Regions from separate parts of the Halomonas sp. McD50-4 genome, predicted to be linked through region 3. Evidence: predicted binding sites of a transcription regulator. Region 3 holds the regulator's gene; each other region holds the start of a gene.

The links. Region 3 encodes PhoB, which activates phosphate uptake and scavenging genes when phosphate is short. Its sites were predicted from a motif close to TGTCATANNNNTGTCANA; they were not measured.
Region 1: MHM85_RS02785 (CYTH domain-containing protein) is a predicted target of PhoB. The motif match lies at 3,508-3,525, and genes of this name have one in related genera.
Region 2: phnD (phosphate/phosphite/phosphonate ABC transporter substrate-binding protein) is a predicted target of PhoB. The motif match lies at 4,378-4,395, and genes of this name have one in related genera.

What each region holds. Positions count from the first base shown of each region.
Region 1 covers NZ_JAKRFG010000002.1:34,227-41,329, forward strand. Annotated here, with positions in the region: gene MHM85_RS02770 (PHP domain-containing protein) at 1-892, shown strand, start outside; gene MHM85_RS02775 (L-threonylcarbamoyladenylate synthase) at 952-1,581, shown strand; gene MHM85_RS02780 (ion transporter) at 1,630-2,535, opposite strand; gene MHM85_RS02785 (CYTH domain-containing protein) at 2,577-3,476, opposite strand; gene MHM85_RS02790 (TIGR00153 family protein) at 3,613-4,293, shown strand; gene MHM85_RS02795 (inorganic phosphate transporter) at 4,303-5,568, shown strand; gene argA (amino-acid N-acetyltransferase) at 5,728-7,044, shown strand.
Region 2 covers NZ_JAKRFG010000019.1:39,748-46,850, forward strand. Annotated here, with positions in the region: gene ugpA (sn-glycerol-3-phosphate ABC transporter permease UgpA) at 1-737, shown strand, start outside; gene ugpE (sn-glycerol-3-phosphate ABC transporter permease UgpE) at 765-1,607, shown strand; gene MHM85_RS17325 (sn-glycerol-3-phosphate import ATP-binding protein UgpC) at 1,610-2,665, shown strand; gene MHM85_RS17330 (5'-nucleotidase C-terminal domain-containing protein) at 2,702-4,336, opposite strand; gene phnD (phosphate/phosphite/phosphonate ABC transporter substrate-binding protein) at 4,514-5,431, shown strand; gene MHM85_RS17340 (phosphonate ABC transporter ATP-binding protein) at 5,575-6,378, shown strand; gene phnE (phosphonate ABC transporter, permease protein PhnE) at 6,380-7,103, shown strand, end outside.
Region 3 covers NZ_JAKRFG010000006.1:18,962-26,064, forward strand. Annotated here, with positions in the region: gene MHM85_RS08960 (FAD-dependent oxidoreductase) at 1-412, opposite strand, end outside; gene MHM85_RS08965 (chorismate lyase) at 499-1,056, shown strand; gene ubiA (4-hydroxybenzoate octaprenyltransferase) at 1,095-1,985, shown strand; gene phoB (phosphate regulon transcriptional regulator PhoB) at 2,097-2,786, shown strand; gene phoR (phosphate regulon sensor histidine kinase PhoR) at 2,789-4,081, shown strand; gene MHM85_RS08985 (hypothetical protein) at 4,439-4,738, shown strand; gene MHM85_RS08990 (hypothetical protein) at 5,318-5,638, shown strand; gene cysZ (sulfate transporter CysZ) at 5,710-6,441, opposite strand; gene phoU (phosphate signaling complex protein PhoU) at 6,508-7,103, opposite strand, start outside.

The sequences.
Region 1 (7,103 bases), on a different contig from region 3:
TGCCGACCAGCGTTACACGGTGGATTTGCACATGCACTCGACCGCTTCCGATGGTGCGCTCTCGCCTACCGAGCTGGTCGCGCTGTGTGCCGAACGCGGTGTCACCCACCTCTCCTTGACCGACCACGACACCATGGCGGGGGTGGCGGAAGCGAGCATCGCCGCCCAGCAGCAGGGGCTCTGCCTAGTGCCTGGGTGCGAGTTGTCCACTCGCTGGCAGGGCATCGGTATCCATGTGGTCGCGCTGCTGCCAGGCGGCTTGCAGGGGCCGATGGTCGAGGGGTTGGAGCGCCAGCGCGACGCGCGCATCCAGCGTGCCGACGTGATCGCCGCAAGATTAGAAAAGATGGGGCTGCCCAATGCGCTGGAAAAAGCCCGCGCCCAGGCGGGCAGCGATCGCCCGCTCGGGCGGCCCGATTTTGCCCGGGCGCTGGTGGCGGAAGGCGTGGTGGCCGACTGGGCCGGCGCGTTCAAACGTTATCTAGGCAGCGGAAAGAAGGGCGATGTCAAAGCCCACTGGTCGGAGATCAGCGAAGTGGTGGGTTGGGTCGTGGCGTCTGGCGGGGTGGCCGTGCTGGCTCATCCGCTACGCTACGGGCTCACTCGGCGCAAACGCGGTCTGCTAATGGATAGCTTCATGGACGCCGGAGGCCAAGGGGTGGAGCTAGTGAGCGGACAGCAAAACCCGGACACCACCCGCGACCTTGCGCGCCAGCTCGTCGAACGCGAGCTATACGCCTCACTGGGTAGCGACTTCCACTTTCCCGGCAGCCATGCCGCCCCCGGCAGCATGAGCCCGGTACCCCGTACCGCCGCGCCGCCGATTTGGCAGCATCCTCGCTTGGCTCATCTGCGCGATGCCCCCAGTGGCATGCTGGCCCGTGGGTGCTAAGCGGTTGAATCAGCTACGCTGAAGAGAACACTCTCACTTCTGCCGACTAGGAGTCATCGATGAGCCAATACTTTCAGATACATCCGGAAAACCCGCAAAAGCGGCTGATCGATCAAGCCACCGAGATCATTCGCAAAGGCGGCGTGGTGGCGTACCCCACGGACTCGGGCTATGCGCTGGGTTGCCATCTAGGCGAAAAAAAAGCCATCGAGAAAATCAAATGGCTGCGCTCGTTGGATGACAAGCACAACTTTACCCTGGTGTGTTCGGACCTGTCTGAAATTGGTACTTACGCCAAGGTGGATAACGCCGTATTTAGGCTGCTAAAGGCCCACACCCCGGGCCCTTACACCTACATTCTCGATGCCACCACCGAGGTGCCTCGCCTGTTGCTGCATCCCAAGCGCCGCTCCATCGGCGTACGGGTGCCCGACCACCGGATTACCCACGCGCTGCTCGACGCGCTGGGCGAGCCGCTGATGAGCGTGACGCTCATTCCTGTGGGTGAGGCGCTGCCGATGAGCGACCCCGAGGAGATCCGCGACCGCTATGGGGCTCATCTGGATTTGATTATCGACGGCGGTGCTTGCCACCTCGACCCCACCAGCGTGATCGACCTGCGCGAACTGCCGCCAAAAATCGTGCGGGAAGGGCGTGGCGACATCACCCCGTTTCAAGACGGATACTAAACGTGTCGTACGACGGGGGCGCTTGGCGCCCCCGTTTCCGCATGAGCGCTACGACTCGCTTGGTGTGTCATCGTCAGTGTCGTCCTCTTTTTTCTGCGCTTTCTTGCGTGGGTCTTCGCTATCTTCATCCAGCCAAGTGCCGCAGCGTAGGCAGTAGCGGGCGCGCTTTTCATGACGGTCGTGGCCGCAGCCAGGACAGGCCTCTTCCGAGTAGCGGTCTTCACGAATCGAACGAATGACTTGGGCCGAGAACACGCCGGTGGGCACGGCGATGATCGAGTAGCCAATCAGCATCAGGATGACGGTGATGGCTTTCCCTAGGGGGGTGGCGGGCACGATGTCACCATAGCCCACCGTGGTCATGCTCACGATGGCCCAGTAGATCGACATGGGAATGCTGGTAAAGCCCGCCTCGGGCGATTCGATGGTGTACATCAGCGCGGCAAACAGCGTGACGACCATGAGAATGCTGCTAAAAAAGAGCAGAATCTGGCGCAGACTGCGTTTGAGCGCATCCAGCAGTAGGCGACCTTCGCCGACGAATTCCATCAGCCGTAAAATGCGAAAAATCCGCAGCACGCGCAGAATTCGCACGATCACCAGCCCATGGGCGCCCGGCACCAGCAGCACCAGCCAAGTGGGAATGATGGCCACGACATCGACGATGCCATAAAAGCTCTTGAGGTAGACCGTCGGGCGCTCCAAACAGTAAAGACGGACCAGCAGCTCCAGGCTGAACAGTAGCGTAAAGGCCCACTCTACGTAGAAGAAGAGCTGCCCGTAACGTTCGGCATAGATCTCGATACTGCCCAGCAAGATCACCGTCACGCTCAGCAGGATGGCGACGATGAGCGCAATGTCGAACGCCTTGGCCCCCGGCGTATCGGATTCGAAAATAATGTGAAACAGCCGGGCGCGAAGTCCGTCGGCACCGGGCGTAAGGGGAAAGCTCATTGCATCATCCTGAAGTCGGCTTCATCAATCGGGCAGTGTGGTTAGCGTAGCGCGGTTTCGTGGGCCAAGCGACGGGCCAGATTTAACGCAGCAACGCCGTAGGTCGTCGACGGCATGCCTTGGGCATTCAGCGCGTTGGGCAGTGCTTCTGCCTCGCTGCGCGCTGCACTATCGAGCTGGGGGTGCTGGGCCAACGTATCCAGCGCCTGCCGTGCGGCGTTTAGATGCGCAGCGTCGCCGCTATCATGATAGGCGTCCAGCGCGACGGTGGCGCGGTGCAGCCACTCGGCAGGGCGCTTGGCGGTGGGCAGCGGCCAGTGCTGGTGGCCTAGGGCATTGCCCCGCGCTGCCTTGCTGGTATCGGAGGGGCGCAGCGCTATTTGGCTCGCCAACTCGACGGCGAGCGTCCAGAGCGCTGCCGGGGCACCGGCTTTCAGTTCCAGCTCCACTTCACGAATCGGCGCTCGCGCGCTGCCGCAGACGATCTCTCCTTCGTCCAGCACCAGTTCGATGTCGCTGTCTTGCCATACTAACTGCCAGCTTTTCCGGGTGAAATCGGTGCTGAGCGTCGGGCGCAGCGCTGCGATGCAATCACCAAGCGCCCCTTGAAACGGAGGCAGCTCTGCCAGCGCCGCCTGGTCGAGAGCGGCGGAGGGAACTTGCCACTCCCACTCCTGTCGGCTGGAGAGTCCGCCACCGCCCTGGCCGGCCGTTTTAACGGTTTGCAGCACTTGCTGATCAATGGTGCGAAGGCGCACCGCCACCCGTGCGGCGGCCAAGTCGCCTGTGGGGGTATCGAAGTAGGTGTTGGCGAGCTGCTGCTGGTGCGGTGACGTCGCGGCCAGTAACGGATGATGGCACAGCGCACCCGACTGACCGCTGGGCAGGGCCAGCTTGAGCTCCACTTCCGTAGGGGCTGGCGTTTTGGTTGACTCTTTCATGACAATCGCCACCTCGATATTGTGACATTTCGGTTAATTTTTGATGACATTATGAACTTTTCATGACGGCGGCGGGCGCACTCTTTATACTGGCGCCCGCCATTTCCAGGCTCCCCGAAAACAGGCTAAAGGCTTTATGGTAACCTCCAACCCTTTTTCCGCGATGTTTGGCCGCTCGCCATTCCAGCCGCTGCTGGCCCACATCGTCAAGGCCAATGAATGTGCCGATCAACTGCTCCCGTTCTTCGAGGCCACGTTGACCGGTGATTGGGATACGGCGGCAGAACTGCGCGAGAACGTGACGCGCTTAGAGCACGACGCCGACACCCTGAAGACAGAGCTGCGGCTGAACTTGCCCAACACCATGTTCCTGCCCGTTTCGCGCTCTGACCTGCTCGATCTGATCAGTGTGCAGGACAAGATCGCCAACAAAGTCCGCGACATTACCGGCATCATGCTGGGCCGTAAAATGCGCGTGCCCGACGTGTTGGCCGAGCCGATGCGTGACTACATGCGTACCAGTGTGGCGTGTGTGGCCCAAGCGCGCCAAGCATTGGAAGAGTTGAAAGACCTGCTGGAGTCCGGCTTTGGTCGCAACGTTTCCGACGTCATGCAGAACATGATCCGCGAACTCCACACCCTAGAACATCAGGCCGACAGCCAGCAGGTGGCGATCCGTCGTCAACTGTTCGAGTTGGAGAGCCAACTGCCGCCGGTGGACGTGATCTTTCTCTACAAGATCATCGAGTGGGTCGGTGAAGTCTCTGACCGCGCAGAGCGCGTGGGCAGCCGCCTGCAGATTTTGACCGCACGCTAAGGGATACTCATGCAGATTATTGCTCAGCACGGTGACATCTTTATCATTCTGGCCTGTTTGTTCGGCTTCTTCATGGCCTGGGGCGTGGGGGCCAACGACGTGGCCAACGCCATGGGCACCTCGGTGGGGTCGAAAGCGATCACCATCAAACAGGCGATCATCATTGCGGTGATCTTCGAATTCCTGGGCGCATGGCTGGCGGGTGGCGAGGTGACCAACACCATCCGTAAAGGGATCATCGACCCCGAACTGCTGCAAGAAGACCCGCAACTCTTGGTGTACGGCATGTTGGCGGCGCTATTGGCCGCCGGTACGTGGCTGCTGGTGGCCTCGGTGAAAGGTTGGCCCGTCTCCACCACGCACTCCATCGTCGGTGCGATCGTAGGCTTTGCGGTCGCCGGTCTGGGGGCGTCTACCGTCGATTGGAGCGCGGTGACCACGATTGCTGCCAGCTGGGTCGTTTCCCCGCTGCTGGCCGGTACCATCGGCTTCGTGCTGTTCAAATCGGTGCACCACCTGATCTTCGAGAACGATAACCCGTTCACGGCCGCCAAGCGCTACGTGCCGGGCTACGTATTCTTGGTAGGGTTCATCGTTGCCATGGTGACCTTGACCAAAGGTCTCTCCCACGTGGGGCTCGATCTCACCTTCAACCAGAGCCTGCTGCTATCGATCATGATCGGCTTGGTCATCATGGGCATCGGCATGCTGATGCTTCGCCGTATCAAGTTCGAAAAGAGCGCCAACGACCACTTTGGCTACGCCAACGTTGAGCGCGCGTTTGGCGTGCTGATGATCTTTACCGCCTGCGCCATGGCGTTTGCCCACGGCTCTAACGACGTGGCCAACGCCGTGGGGCCGCTGGCAGCGGTCATCAGCGTGGTGCAAACCGGTGGTGAAATCGAAGCGTCCGCGCTGGTGCCCTGGTGGGTATTGGTGTTGGGGGGCGGCGGTATCGTCGTGGGTTTGGTGACCTACGGCCATAAAGTGATCGCCACGGTCGGTACCGGCATTACCGAACTGACCCCGAGCCGCGGTTTTGCGGCGACGCTGGCAGCGGCCACCACGGTCGTGCTCGCCTCGGGTACCGGCCTGCCGATTTCGACGACCCACACCTTGGTTGGGGCCATTCTCGGCGTCGGCTTGGCGCGCGGGATGGCGGCGTTGAACCTGCGCGTGATTGGCACCATTGCCATGTCCTGGTTGATCACGCTGCCGGCTGGCGCGGGCTTGGCCATTCTATTCTTCTTCATGTTCAAAGGCATGTTTGGTTAAACGTTCGGCACGCCAAGACGACACTGTTTGACCTACAGCGGCACCTTCTTTGCAGATGATCTTCTTATCAGATCGTTGCAATAGAAGGTGCCGCTGTTTTTGGTGCTCTGTTAAAGTAACTAGCGTCACTTTCATTCACCTGCTGCCGGAGAGCGGCCCTTGGACACTCGTTTCCCCTTCGTAGATTGGTTTCGTAATGCCTCCCCGTACATCAATGCCCATCGGGGGCGAACCTTTGTCATCTTGATCGAAGGCGAAGCCATGGCGTCTGGCCGAGGGGAGCAGCTCATTCAGGATTTGGCGCTGCTGCACACCTTGGGCGTGCGCTTGGTGGTGGTGTTTGGCATTCGCCCCCAAGTGCACGAGGCGCTGACGGCCGCCGGTGTCGAGCCTACCCGCATCGATGGCCGCTGGGTCGCCGACCGCGCCGTGATGGCTCATGTGGAGCAGGTGGCCGCTCACCAGCGGCTCTGGTTGGAAGCGCGGCTCTCGCTGGGCCTGCCCAGCACGCCGCTGCACGGTGTCGAGCTTAGCGTGATTTCCGGTAACCTCGTCACCGCCAAGCCGCTGGGCGTGCGTGAAGGCGTAGACTTCGACCATAGCGGCGAAGTGCGCCGGGTGCGCGCCAGCGCCATCGAAGGGCTGCTGGATAAAGGATCGCTGGTGCTGCTACCGCCGCTGGGGTTCTCCAGCACTGGAGAAGTGTTCGATCTGGACGCCTCTGAAGTGGCCCAGCACGCCGCCGTGGCGCTCAAGGCAGACAAGCTGATTCTGCTGGGCGAGTCGGACGGTTTGGAGGACGAGCAGGGCGCGCTTCTGCGCCAGCTTTCGCCTTTCGAAGCCGAACCGCGCTTGCAGCAGGCCGTGCCCGGCAGCGAGCTGGCGCGGCACTTAAACGCCGCCTGCACCGCCGCCCGTGAAGGGGTGGCGCGCACCCACCTACTTTCCTGGCGTAACCACGATGCGCTGCTGGGCGAGCTGTTCACCCGCGACGGCGTGGGCACCATGATCACCCAGCATCGCTACGAGCAGCTTCGCCCCGCCACCCTCAACGACGTGGCAGGTCTGCTCGAGTTACTGGAGCCGTTAGAGCGGCGTGGCATGCTGGTCGCGCGTTCCCGCGAGCGGCTGGAGCACGAGATCGACGATTACATGGTGATCGAACGCGACGGTATGGTGATCGGCTGTGCGGCGCTGCACGTCTTCCCCGACACCACCGTGGGTGAGTTAGCCTGTGTGGCCGTTCACGGCAACTACCGGGGCGGCGAGCGCGGCGAGCGCCTGGTCGAAGCCCTTGAACGACGCGCCCGCCAGCGGGGGCTGTCCGACATGTTCGTGCTCACCACCCACACGACCCACTGGTTCGTCGAGCGCGGCTTCCGCCCGGCAAGCCTAGAAGACCTGCCGCCGTTGAGGCGCGAAGCTTACAACCATGCTCGTAAATCCAAGGTGCTGGTGAAAAATTTGGCGGGATGAAAGTGAGTGGAAAAAGGTGAGTGGTGAGTGGCCGGGGCGGCTACGCCGCCCCGGAATGC
Region 2 (7,103 bases), on a different contig from region 3:
GCACGACCTTCGTGGGGCTGGAGAATTTTGCCCGCCTGTTTCGTGACGGCAACTATCTCAATTCGCTCTCGGTGACGGCAATTTTTGCCATTGGTACCACGCTGCTTTCCATGGCGGCGGCGCTGCTGCTGGCCTGCACGGTGAATCGCATGATTCGTTCGCGCAGCACCTACACCACACTGCTGGTATGGCCCTATGCCATTGCCCCCGCCATTGCCGGGGTACTGTGGTGGTTCATCTTCAATCCCTCCATCGGCATCGTGCCCTACATGCTGGATATGGTGGGCTACCAGTGGAATCACCGCACCTCAGGGGCAGACGCCATGCTGCTGGTAATTTTTGCCGCTGCCTGGAAACAGATCTCCTATAACTTCCTGTTTTTCCTGGCCGGGCTGCAGTCGATTCCCCAATCGCTCATCGAAGCCGCCGCCATCGATGGCGCCAGCCCCATGAAGCGCTTCTGGACCATCGTGTTTCCTCTGCTGTCGCCCACCACCTTCTTCCTGATGGTGGTGAACGTGGTGTACGCGATGTTCGATACTTTCGGGATCATTCATGCCACCACCCAAGGCGGCCCTGCCCAAGCGACGAATACGCTGGTGTACAAGGTGTACGCCGATGGTTTCGTGGGCCTCAACCTGGGGTCATCCGCCGCGCAGTCGGTGATTTTGATGGCGATCGTGGTAGCACTCACGGTAGTGCAGTTCCGCTTTATCGAGCGCCGGGTGAACTACTAGCCGCAGGCTGACTGTTGGAGTCGTGTCATGGTTGAAAATCGTCCCTGGGCGAACTTTTTTGCCCACTTAACGCTGATGCTCGGCGTAGCGGTGGTAGTGTTTCCCGTCTACGTGGCGCTGGTGGCCTCGACCCAAGCGCCCGGCGACCTGCTGCGCGGCACGCTGCCGATGCTGCCCGGTGCCCACGGCATCGAAAACTTTACCCGCATGTGGCAATCCGGCGTGTCGAACGCGGGCGCACCGCCGGCCGGCACCATGCTATGGAACAGCTTCATCATGGCCATGGCGATTACCGTGGGTAAGCTGTCGATCTCGCTGCTTTCCGCCTTTGCTATCGTTTACTTCCGCTTCCGCTTTCGACTGTTTTTCTTCTGGCTGATCTTTCTGACGCTGATGCTACCGGTGGAGGTGCGCATCATTCCTACCTTTCAGGTGGTCGCGGATCTCAACATGCTCAATAGCTTTGCCGGGCTGTCGATACCGCTGATTGCTTCCGCCACCGCGACGTTTCTGTTTCGGCAGTTCTTTATGACGATCCCCGAGGAGATGTTGGAAGCCGCGCGGGTCGATGGCGCAGGCCCACTGAAATTCTTTAAAGACATTCTGATGCCGCTCTCGATCACCAATATCGCCGCACTGTTCGTGATCATGTTCATTTACGGCTGGAACCAATATCTATGGCCGCTGCTGATTACCACCGATCCGGACTACTACACCATCGTAATGGGTATTCAGCGCATGACATCGGAAGAGAACCCGCAGTGGCATCTCATCATGGCCGCCGTGGTGATGGCGGCTCTGCCACCGGTATTAGTGATTTTGCTCATGCAACGCCTGTTTGTGAAAGGCCTGACCGAGACGGAGAAATAACCATGGCCAGCATTACCTTGGAAGGGCTGAAAAAAACCTACGCGGGCAACGTGGCAGCGGTCAAAGGCGTCGATTTACATATCCAAGATGGCGAGTTCGTGGTGCTGGTGGGGCCTTCTGGCTGCGGTAAATCCACGCTGCTGCGCATGGTGGCAGGCCTGGAGAGCATCACTGAAGGCACGTTAAAGATCGGCGAGCGAGTGGTGAACCAACTTGAGCCCGCCGAGCGGGATATCGCCATGGTGTTCCAAAACTATGCCCTCTACCCCCACATGACGGTGTACAACAACTTGGCCTATGGCCTGAAAAATCGCGGCTTCAAGAAAGACGCTATTGAACAGCGGGTGCGCGCAGCGGCCAAGATGCTGGAAATTGAGGATTTTTTAGAACGCAAGCCGCGCAAACTTTCTGGCGGCCAGCGCCAGCGTGTGGCCATGGGGCGTGCATTAGTGCGCGAACCCGCCGCGTTTCTGTTTGACGAGCCGCTCTCTAACCTGGATGCCAAGCTGCGCGTCCAGATGCGCGTCGAGATCAAGCAGCTTCAGCGGCGGTTAAAAACCACCAGCCTCTACGTGACCCACGACCAGCTCGAAGCAATGACGCTGGGTGACCGGCTCGTGGTGCTCAATGCCGGACAGATCGAACAGGTAGGCACCCCAATGGAGATCTACGCCCGACCGGCCACCATGTTCGTGGCGGAGTTCATCGGCTCCCCCGCCATGAACATGCTGCCGCTGGCCTACCTGCAGCAGCAGGACACCCAAGGCGTGCTAAGCCAGTTGCCAAAAGAGACCGATACCGTCGGCATACGCCCAGACGATATGCAGCTCACCCTACCAACAGTGCCTTACGTCACACTAGACACGACCTTGATGCTGTTCGAGGCTGCTGGTGCAGAGAGCCATCTCTACGTTAACTTGGCGGGCAGCGAACAGCCTACGGTGATTCGCACGGCAGGCCAGCCGCCGGTGCGTGAAGGCGAAACGCTGCAGGTATATGTCACCGGTGATGCGCTGCATCCGTTCAACAGCACCACTGGCAAGCGCACCTTTCATTAGTACGTAAGTACCTAGCGCCTTCGGCGGGTGGCCAAGCTACTCGCCCTGGGCAAGATCGGTAATGCGTCCTTCAGGTTGGTAAAACACCTCACCAAGTGCCGCGATGTGGTCACGCAGCATTTCCCAGTCCGTATTGCCCACGATGGTGTTACGGCCATCATCATAGGCGGCCCCTAGCGCCGCGTGGCTGTCGCCGCCCGCTGCAGTAAAGTTATTGGTTGCCACGGTATAGGTGGTATCGGGATCAATGGCCTGCATCGCGCCCTCTCGATTCACCTTCAAGCTCACCACCCGCTTCCCCACCGGCAAGCGACTGTCGAAGACCAACTCTGTCCCAGCGGAGACCTGCAAAAAGCCACCGTTCTCTTCTGGGGCGTTGGCGAGCGCAATTTCAAAAGTCTCCAGCAGTTCAGCGCCCGTCACTTCCAGCAGCGTGAGGCGATTGCCAAACGGCTGCACGGCAATCAGATCGCCCACCGTGACCTCGCCTTTGGGCAGCGCTTCACGAATACCGCCGCTATTTTGAAACGCCATGATGGTGTCTGGCGCCACCCGCTGTGCGGCGTAAAGCTGACCATCGGCAATCAAGTTACCCAGCACCGTTTCATTTGCACGCACGCTCATGGCATCGCCCTGACCGTGACGAGGGTTCGGCAACGCAAGGATAGCCGCTGCGCCCACCTGCTGATCACGCAGGGTTTCAATCGCTTCCGTAAACGGGGCGAGCTGTGCCAACGCAGCCTCATCCGGCGTGCGCTCTTCGGTGGCAAGTAATTCACCGCTGACCGTTTGAACCACGCCTTCTGCATCGAACGTCACCTGCATCACACCTAGATACTTTCCATACTCACCCGCTTGGCCGATGGCCGTCGGTGCTTTCGCATCACCCGCTGAGAAGTGGCTCACCAGCGTCGGCGGCGTTACCTGCGTGTGACTATGGCCGCCGATGATGATATCGATACCCTCAACATGCCGAGCCAACAAACGATCATTGCCGACGCTGGGGTCGCTGTCATAGCCTAAGTGCGTGAGGGCAATAATCTTATTGACCCCTTGCGCTTCAAAGGCCGCCACCATGGCGTCCGCCGCTTCACGGTAATCGCTAATGGTGACCTCACCAGGGCTGGAAATCGTTTCACTGTCCTGTGTGCTCAAGCCGAAAATGCCGATCTGCTCGCCATCTTGTTCCACAATGATGCCGTCATAGAGATAGCCCGCCTGCGGTGAAGCACTGACCGATTCACCCAACCGCTCAGCGAACTCAGGGGCAGCAGTAAAATCCAGGTTCGCGCCCAGAATGGGGAAATCAGCCTCCGCGAAAAAGGCCGCCAGCGCCTGATGGCCGCCCTCGGGGCTCCCTAAATCAAACTCATGGTTACCGGGCACAAAGGCGTCGTAACCCATTGCGTTCATAAAGGCCAATGCGTCTTGGCCCTGGAACTCGTTGAAATAGAGCGTGCCGGAAAAAATATCGCCTGCGTCCAGCAGCAGGCCATCGCCATAGGTGGCTTTCGCCTCATTGAGCGTGGTAATCAGTGACGGATAAGCATCGGTGTGACCATGCAAATCGTTAGTATGGTAAAGGGTGAGGGTAAACGACTGCGCCAATGCTGCTGGGGTAACTGCCCACAGCGCTGTCCCTAGCGTGATACCTGTTCGTAACGCATCCATAACCATGCTCCTTGTCGAGTGAGGGGGCTAGGCCATTAGTCTGTCATCTGCACGTGATCATACCGTCACCTTGACTACACCTAAGTGTCACAGTGAACTGCCACCCTACTGCTGATCATAACGAGCGACTACCGCTAGGTAGTCACCGCAAAAAAAACAGCTGAAGGGAACATGACCATGACCATGACCATGACCATGACCATGACCATGACCATGACCATGACGAGAACACTGTTAACGATGGCGATAGCCGCCGCAACCTTTACCGTGTCTACCGCCCACGCCAATAGCGATTTAAGCAACGTATGCCCCACTCCTATCCGCATGGCCGATACCGGCATTGAAGGAATGGGCCCGCTCGCAGAAGCGTTTGGCCCCTTTGCTGAAGCGTTTGAGGAGACCACCGGCCTCACGCTTGAGATGTTTAGTCTGAGCAACCACACCGCCGCAGGCACTGCGCTGCAGTATGATGACGTAGACCTCGTATTTGCAGGTCCGTCTGAGTTCGTCTTGTTCGACCGCGAAAGCGACATTGAAATTCTGTTTGCGATTGAACGCCCCCACTACGGCAGCAGCTTTTATGTTCCCGCCGATAGCGATATTCAGTCGCTGGAAGACCTGGCAGGCCACCGGGTCGCTTTGAAAGACGTGGGCTCAACCAGCGGCCATATTTTCCCAAGCCAGATGCTGGTTGATGCGGGGCTGGATATTGATCGCGACCTTGAGATTATTATGGCTGGCGATGCCCGTATTGCAGCGCTGGTTAACGGCGATGTGGATGCCATGGGCGGCGGTAACCGCGATATCGAAGAGATTCAAGCGATGGACCCGAACGGCGAGTATCGCGTGATTGCCACCAGCAACGTACTGCCTGGCGACCCAGTGGTGATGCGCGGATCGCTAGACGACGCCTGCAAAACAGCACTGCGCAGCACTCTGGAAGAGAACAGCGACACCCTGTGGAACGCGCTGATTGCCACCGACCGCAACGAAGATAAGTTTTTAAACCGCGACTCCTCGCTGGGCTTTGACCGCACCAATGAAGATTACGATGTCGTGCGCCAAGCCTACGAAGCAGCAGGCATTCCGCTCTAATTCGTTTTCAACCGCTCCCTTTATCGTGATCGCACAGGGACGTGCGTTGATCAAGCAAAGGCTCTTTGAGTACCAAGACACGGTAGGTCTCTCATGTCTGTCGTTTCACTCTCCCTCCTGGCATCTGCGCAGGAGGTTTTTGTATGAATGCCATCGATCTTTCTAACGTTCACAAACATTACGGCAGCTTACATGTCCTGCGTGGGCTAACGCTCAGCATCCCCAAAGGGGAGTGTGTCATTTTGCTGGGGGCCAACGGCTGCGGTAAATCCACGCTGATGCGCTGTATCAATGGCTTAGCCCCCCACGATCAGGGCGACATTCACATTTTCAACGAATCGCTTTCGCAGATTTCCAAACCGCGTTTGCGCACACTGCGTCAAAAAGTTGGCGTGGTTTTTCAGCAGTTTAACTTGGTACAGAACGTCAGTGTGTTTCAAAACGTGCTGTATGGCGCACTGGGCCAGCAGCGCCTTGGCTTACTGTCGACACTCTCTTGCACCGCGAGCCAAACGCTTCGCGAGCGCGCCATGCAGTCGCTGGACCGGGTGGGTTTGGCCCATAAGGCCCTGGCAAGCTGTCGCGAGCTATCAGGCGGTCAACAGCAGCGCGTCGCCATTGCCAGAACGCTGATGCAGGACGCCCACATCATCATCGCGGATGAGCCCATCGCCAGCCTGGACCCGAAAGCGGGCCGCGAGATTATGGATCTGCTGCTAGAGGTAGTGAGCGAACGTGGGCTCACTGTGCTGTGTACGCTGCATCAGCTAGAGCTAGCGCAACAGTACGGTGACCGTATTGTGGGCATGAAAGCGGGCACCGTAGTGCTTGATACGCCTCGCGAGGCGGCCACGCTGAGCGATATGCAGGCGCTCTATCAAGGTGACACCCGTGTCGAGCAAACGCCCTCATCCTCCACGACCCACCAACCGCTTAGGGCGATCTAACATGCCATCGAAGCTACCGCCAACTGCCAGCCTGCCTCCCCGTTTTCGCCGCCCTTCCCTGTTTGTTTGGGGCATCAGCCTCGGCTTTTTAGCGCTGTTTATACAAGGCGTCATGGCCACCAATGTCACACTCGAGCGTTTGATACGCGGGGCGACGAACCTAGGTCACTTCATAGGGCGGGCTTTCCCTCCGGATCTCAGCAATTTAGACGTATTGGCATGGTCGATGTATGAAACCCTCAACATTGCCATTGTCGGCGTAACGCTGGGCGTTATCCTCAGCGTGCCGTTTGCACTGCTGGCGGCGCGCAATACCTCCCCCGCCCCATGGGTGCGCTCTATCACGCGGCTGATGATTGCCACCATGCGCACCATTCCAGACCTTATCTGGGCACTGATCTTTGTGGTCGCGGTAGGGTTAGGGCCAATGGCGGGCGTGCTGGCCATCGTGATGGATACGATTGGTTTTGCCGCCCGCTTTTTCTCAGAACGGATCGAGGAAGTCCACCCTGGTCCCTCCGATGCGCTAACCGCCACCGGGGCCGGTAGGCTATCCGTGATTGGGGGTGCGATTTTGCCAGAAACCCTCGCCTCCATGACGGCCACCAGCTTATACAGCGTCGAAAAAGCGCTGCGTTCAGCGGTCACGCTAGGGCTGGTGGGCGCAGGCGGCATTGGCGTCGAACTCGCCGCCGCCATGCGGCTGTTTAACTACGACCGCGCGC
Region 3 (7,103 bases):
GCTCCGCCAGTGCGCTGGGCACGCTGAATGGCCTGCGAGGGGCGGCACCGGTGGCCAGCACCACGTCATCGTAACGAAGCGTGGCGCCGCTGCTCAGGTGTAGCGTTTGGTTGTCCACATCTAGATGCGTCACTTGGGTGTGGGTAATGACCTCGGCTTTGAGTTCGTCTGCCAGTGCACTGGCATCGCGCTGGGCGAGCTTGTCGGGGCCGAGGCGTTTGGCAAAGCCGGTGGAAAGCAGGGGCTTGCTGTAGTCATCGCCGCTGTCTGCACTGATCAGCGTGATAGTGCGTGTATCTCCCTGGCGTCGCAGGGTACGCGCTAGGCCCACGCCTGCCATGCCGGTTCCGACGATCGCCAGCGCAGCTGAGTGAGGAGAGGGCGTGGAAGAGGTCGTGTGTGAGTTGGGCATACCGTCCCCTGACGTCGGTGGAACAAAAGCCTACAAACCACCATGTTACACTAGCTCACTCTCAATTGACTGCCCTGGAGGCCTAGGTGACCGCCCCCGAGTTTTCACTCTTTCCTCAGTGGCTGCCGGTGGCCGCTGCTCGGCCAGCCATGAGCGCGCTTTGGTGGCAGTGGGTCGCCTCCACGGATTCGTTGACCGCCCGCCTGATGGCCGCCGGTAAGCCGGGCGCATTTCGGGTGCGCGTGTTGCGCCAGACCATCGGCCTGCCCCAGCGCGATGAAGCCCTTGCCCTGGGCATTGCACACCGCCGCTATGCGTGGCTGCGTGAGGTGGCGCTGTGTATCGATGATACGCCGTGGGTCGTGGCGCGTTCGGTGGCACCGCTTCACCACCTGCAGGGCAAAGGGTTGGGCAACTTAGGTGAGCGTTCGCTAGGCAGCTGGCTATTCCAGAAGCCTGATTTGGTGCGCGGGCCGCTGGAAGTAACGTCGGCCGCGCCGCCATTCAACCGGCTGACGCTGGGATCGTCGTCCAGTAGCCTTTGGGGGCGGCGCTCCGTCTTTGAGCACGGCGGGCTGTCGTTGCTGGTGCAGGAGTACTTTTTATCCACCATGACAGATGCACTGGGCCTGCCGTCGCGCTAGGCTAACGCAGCGACTTTTTCGACGAGGTAAGCATGAGCATGGACCGTTCTCTGTTGCGCCCAACCGGGTGGGCCCGCCTGACCGATTTCCTACAGCTAATGCGCTTGGACCGGCCGATAGGTACTTGGCTGTTGATGTGGCCAACGCTATGGGCGCTGTGGATCGCCTCGGACGGGGTGCCGGGCCGCGATGTACTGCTGATTTTCATTGCCGGGGTGTACGTAATGCGCGCGGCAGGTTGCGTGGTGAACGACTACGCCGACCGCCACTTCGATGGCCACGTAAAGCGTACCCAGCAGCGGCCGCTGGCCACCGGCCGTATTAGTGAAACCGAGGCGCAGCTGCTATTCGTGGCGCTGGTGGCGGCGGCCTTCGTGTTGGTCCTGTTGACCAATTGGTTTACCGTGCTGCTCTCCTTCGGCGGTGTGCTGCTAGCGTTCATTTATCCCTTCATGAAGCGCTATACCCACTTTCCCCAAGTGGTCCTGGGGGCGGCGTTCTCCTGGGCGATTCCAATGGCGTTTGGCGCCGTGCTTGGCGAGGTGCCACTCGTGGCGTGGCTACTGTTCAGCGCTAACGTGCTATGGACAGTGGCCTACGACACCCAATACGCCATGGTCGATCGCGATGACGACCTGAAGATCGGCATCAAATCCACGGCGGTGCTGTTTGGCAGTGCCGACCGTCTCATCATTGGCTTGCTGCAGCTTGCCACCCTGGCGTTGTTGATTTGGGTGGGGCTGATGGCGAGCCTGGGCGGTTTCTTCTGGCTCGGTGTGGTCGGAATGGCGGCAACCTTTGCCCATCAACAGCGTTTGATCGTTCACCGGGAGCGTGATCGCTGTTTCCAAGCGTTTTTGAATAATCACTGGTCGGGGCTCTTGGTCTTTGCCGGCATTGCTCTAAGCGAGTGGCCCGTGGCTGGCTAATATTGCTGGGTGTCATAGAATTGTCATTAAGTCATGGTGTTATCGTCACAGACATGTCACTGAACCGTTTTCGCATACATGAGCTTTCTTAGCACACCGTGAGGCCCTGGAATGACCGCCAAGACCGTACTGATCGTCGATGATGAGGCGCCCATTCGCGAGATGATCGCTGTGGCGCTGGAAATGGCTGACTATCGCGTGCTTGAAGCGGATAACGCCCAGGATGCCCACGCGATGGTCGTAGATCATCAGCCCGACCTGCTGCTGCTGGACTGGATGATGCCTGGCACCAGCGGCATCGAATTGGCACGCCGTCTCAAGCGCGAAGAGGCTACTGCGGAACTGCCGATCATCATGCTGACCGCCAAGGGCGAAGAGGATAATAAGATCCAAGGTCTGGAAGCGGGCGCCGACGATTACATCACCAAGCCGTTTTCGCCCCGTGAGCTGGTAGCGCGCCTGAAAGCCGTTCTGCGTCGGGCGACCCCGCGCGGCGTGGAAGATCCCATCGAAATCAATGGGCTGCTGTTAGACCCGGTGAGCCATCGTGTTAGCGCGCATGGCAAGGCGCTAGAGATGGGCCCTACCGAGTATCGATTACTGCAGTTTTTCATGACCCACCAAGAGCGTGCCTATACCCGTAGCCAGCTTCTCGATCAGGTGTGGGGCGGCAACGTGTACGTAGAGGAGCGCACGGTGGACGTGCACATTCGCCGGTTGCGTAAGGCGCTAGGGGAGGCGCACCAGAATTTGATTCAAACAGTGCGGGGCACTGGGTATCGTTTCTCTGCTCGGGTGTAGTCGTGCGCCTGTGGAGCCGTGAATGGTGGCGCATTACCTGGCTGGCGCTATTGGGCATGTGCCTGGGGTGGCTGGTGGGGTATCCCGGTGTGGGGCTCGCCGCTGGCCTCTTATTCTGTTTGATTTATCACTTGCGCCAATTAAAGGCGCTGTTCCAATGGCTGACGCTTCACCCTCACGATGAGCCGCCCGCGGCAACGGGGCTTTGGGGTGAGCTTTTCGATCGTCTCTACCGCTATCAAAAGAGCCAACGCATCACGCAAAGCCGCCTGCGGGCGACCCTTGCGCGTATTCAGGAATCCTCGGAAGCGATGCGTGATAGCGTCGTGATGCTGGATCGGCATGGTGATTTAGAGTGGTGGAACAGCGCGGCTACCGAGATGTTGGGCCTGCAAACCGCCCATGACCGCGGGCAGCATATTACCAACTTGCTGCGCGACCCACGCTTCATTAGCTACTTCAATGCCCGGGAGTATGGCGAGCCGCTAACACTCACCTCACCCATCGATGAGCGGCGTATTCTGCAGTATCAAATCACGCTCTATGGTGATGACGAGCGCTTGGTCATGGCCCGGGACATTACGCGCTTGCATCGCCTCGAACAGATGCGCCGTGACTTCGTGGCCAACGTGTCTCACGAGCTGCGTACACCGCTGACCGTGCTGTCGGGCTACTTGGAAACCTATGGCGATTTGAAAGAGCTGCTGCCGCCCCGTTTGGGCAAAGGCATCGGTCAAATGGAGGAGCAGACCAAGCGCATGCAGAACTTGGTCAACGACCTGCTACTACTCTCTAGGCTCGAAATCGATCGAGGGGGAGAAGATCACCAGCCGCTTGCCGTCGGGCCGATGCTGGAGAGTATTCGCCGCGATGCGCTGGCGCTGTCTCACCAGCAACACAGCGTGCAGATCGTACTCGATTGCGAAGCGCGCCTAATCGGCAGTGAGCAGGAGCTGCGCAGTGCGATCTCCAACTTGGCATTCAACGCAGTGCGCTATACGCCGGAGGGAAGTCAAATCACGCTCCGCTGGGCGGCTCTGCCCAATGGCAGTGCCTGCATCGAAGTGGACGACGACGGTGAAGGGATCGATCCGGTCCATATCCCGCGTCTCACCGAACGCTTCTACCGCGTCGATAAGGGCCGCAGCACCGCCACCGGTGGCACTGGGCTGGGCCTAGCCATTGTAAAACACGTTCTCCTGCGCCACGATGCGCAGCTCCAAGTGGAGTCGTTGCCCGGTGAAGGGGCACTGTTCCGTTGCGTATTCCCGGCCACTCGGGTGGTCAACGATTAAAAGCGCCGCTCGGCCACTTGTTTCACCGGCCTCACCTCGTACACTCAATCCTTCCTCATTCGTCGATTTGCATAATCTATGTACAAGTGTGTCATATTGGCATGTAAGCATGGTCAAACACCGCGCATGTGCCATATGTAGCCAATTAACTCGCTATGAAATCGCGGCTGAAGCTATTTTGGCATGGCTTTATTTTTTTATAAACTATTGTATTTATATGTATTTTTCTATTTTTTTGAAATTTTGGCATGTCGGATGCAAAAATTCTGGTAAGGAAGATTACCGCAGGAACTGGTAAGACATGAAGTCGCTCTTCCTTACTAAAGCGGTATTTCACAGCGATCGAGGAGGCGGAATATGATGTCCAAGGAACTACTCAAGAAAGCTGGTATTTTAGGTGTAACGTTTGGTTTGGTAGCAAGCCCATTGGCTTTTGCCCAAGAGCCTGCTGACCCGGCCGACAATATTTCTCCAGATGAGCAGCCGGTAGAATCTCAATCCAGCAATACTGGAATGACATCTGATCATGGCAACCAAGATTTAACCCATGACGAAGGCGATAACGCCAGCGATATGGAGCCGAATTCCATGAGCGATGACTCGGATGCGACATACGACAGCACCGAAGAGCTTCAGGAAGAAAATAGCGGCATGTAAGTTGTAACATTTATTTGCAAAGCTGTTAAAAACTCTTACGCTTAGGAGTGAGCATTTAAGGGGCAAGGATGTCCTATAGCAAGGATGCTCAAAGTTTCATGGAAAGAATCAGATAACGATCAATACGCTGGTCAGGGGATATACCAAGGTTGGCACCCCGCAAAAGGATAGGAAGCCAGACGTCAGTATCGTTGACAAGTAAGAGTGACCAAGACCCCGCCCTGCGGGGTCTAATTTTTTGTGCCTGCGGCATATGCAGAGGGTATGTAAGGTTTTCTTTAGAACGAGCCTGCATGAAAGTCTGCGGAATCTTTCTTAAGGTGAGTCATTCTGCGCCACGTACACGGCGCATGTGTCATTATTGCACAATATATTTGAGGTATTTTTGACGTTGCTGCATTATATTGCGCACAATGTAATTTGTATAAATACATGTTTATAAAATAATTTTTTATTTTCTATGTAATTTGGCATCTTGTGTGCACTAACTAGGTGTTAAGTTAGCCATTAGTCGTAGGCGCTCATGTGTTCTGGTTCTGGCCTACGCCGACTGGCTCCACGTTAAAGGAGTACGTAGCGATGTTATTTAACGAGTTAGCGAAAAAGACGGCTGTTCTAAGCGTTGCATTCGGTTTGGTTGCAAGTCCAATGGCCTTTGCCCACACGTCCATTGAATTGAATAAAGACCGTTCTGCAGGTCACGATATTATCGAGCCAAGCTCGCACAATACGTCAGGTCCGGCCCAGTACTCTACTAGTGACCTGATCCATGACGAAGGTGACACGCTGGATTACTCTACGTCTAGCAGCGCCAACGACTCAACCGATACAGCCACCCGCAAAACGGGCTATGACGCCAATGAGCTGAACCGCGACGAAGGTGACGGTATCCGTTGGTAAGCTCAGCGCTATATCCCTAAAACCCCGCCTAGGCGGGGTTTTTTGTGTCTATGCCTCCCACTGACGCGACGTCAAGGATTCACTACATCCTGTGTGCCGCGATAATGCCCGTCCCACATGAGCACTGCTCCTGCGACGGCGCCGGGTATCAAAAACAGGTTGGCAAGGGGAATCCAGGTAACCAGCATGATCAACCCGCCGTAGGTAAGGCTGGGCCACCAGCGTCGCGAGAGGCGGCTGCGCATATCACGAAACGTGACTTTGTTATTATCCATTGGATAATCCAGATAGGTGATCGCCATCACCCAGGCGGAAAACAGCGCCCACAAAAGCGGCGCAAGTAGGTTGAGGCCGGGAATCCAGCTGAGCATGAACAGCGCCGCCATGCGCGGCAGAATATAGCCCAGCTTGACCAGCTCGCGCCCCAGTGCGTCGATGGCCGTTTTAGCCAGTCCGCGATCGTCCAGCGGTTCCCGCCCGGTGGCTTGTCGCTCGACTTTTGCGGCAAGAAAGCCGTAAAACGGTGCGGCAATGAGGTGAGTCACGAGGGTGAAGGTGAAAAAGATCACCACCAGCAGGCTAACGAAAAAGAGCGGCCAAATCAGCCAGGAGAGCCACTCCAGCCAACCGGGCACCATGGTCATGGCGCTATCCAACCAGCCTGAAAAGCCCTGGAATACGACGCTGAGCATACTGGCGTAGACGATGAGGTTGACCAGGATGGGGAGGAAAATGTAGCGCCGCAGCCCTTTTTGATACACCAAACGCGTGCCTTGGCTCAACGCCGTGATGGCATCCACCATGTTGTCTCCTTTAAAAACGCCCAGATGAGTCATCTGGGCGTATTGCAGGAGCAATGACCTGTCAGGTCAAGGCTTTTTCAGCATCTTCTGATCTAGGGTGTCGGGGTCGCTGTGGCGAATATCCAAGCCTTTCACCAGGTAGACCACGTACTCCGCCAGATTATTGGCGTGGTCGCCCACGCGCTCCAATGCTCGGAGAACCCACATGATGCTCAACACGGAACTGATCGAGCGCGAGTCTTCCATCATGAACGTCATCAGCGAGCGCATGGCGCTGCCGTATTCGTCATCCACGGACTCGTCTTCCCGCACGACCTGCATGGCAAGCTCGGTATCGAAGCGGGCAAAGGCCGTCAGCGCATCGCGTAGCATCTTACGCACGTGTTCACTGATATGTCGCACTTCTACCAAACCACGAATACTGCTGCTGTTCTCACTCAGCAAAAGTGCGTTACGGGCGATTTTGCTGGCTTCGTCGCCTATCCGCTCGAGATCCGACGTGGCGCGAATGACCGCTAGTACCAAGCGCAGGTCAGAGGCGGCTGGCTGACGACGCGCTAGGACGCGGGTACATTCGTCATCGATCTGTAGCTGCAGGTCGTTGACCTGGCGGTCGTTGTCACGCACTTTTTCGGCGAGACGGCTGTCGCCTTCCAGCAGCG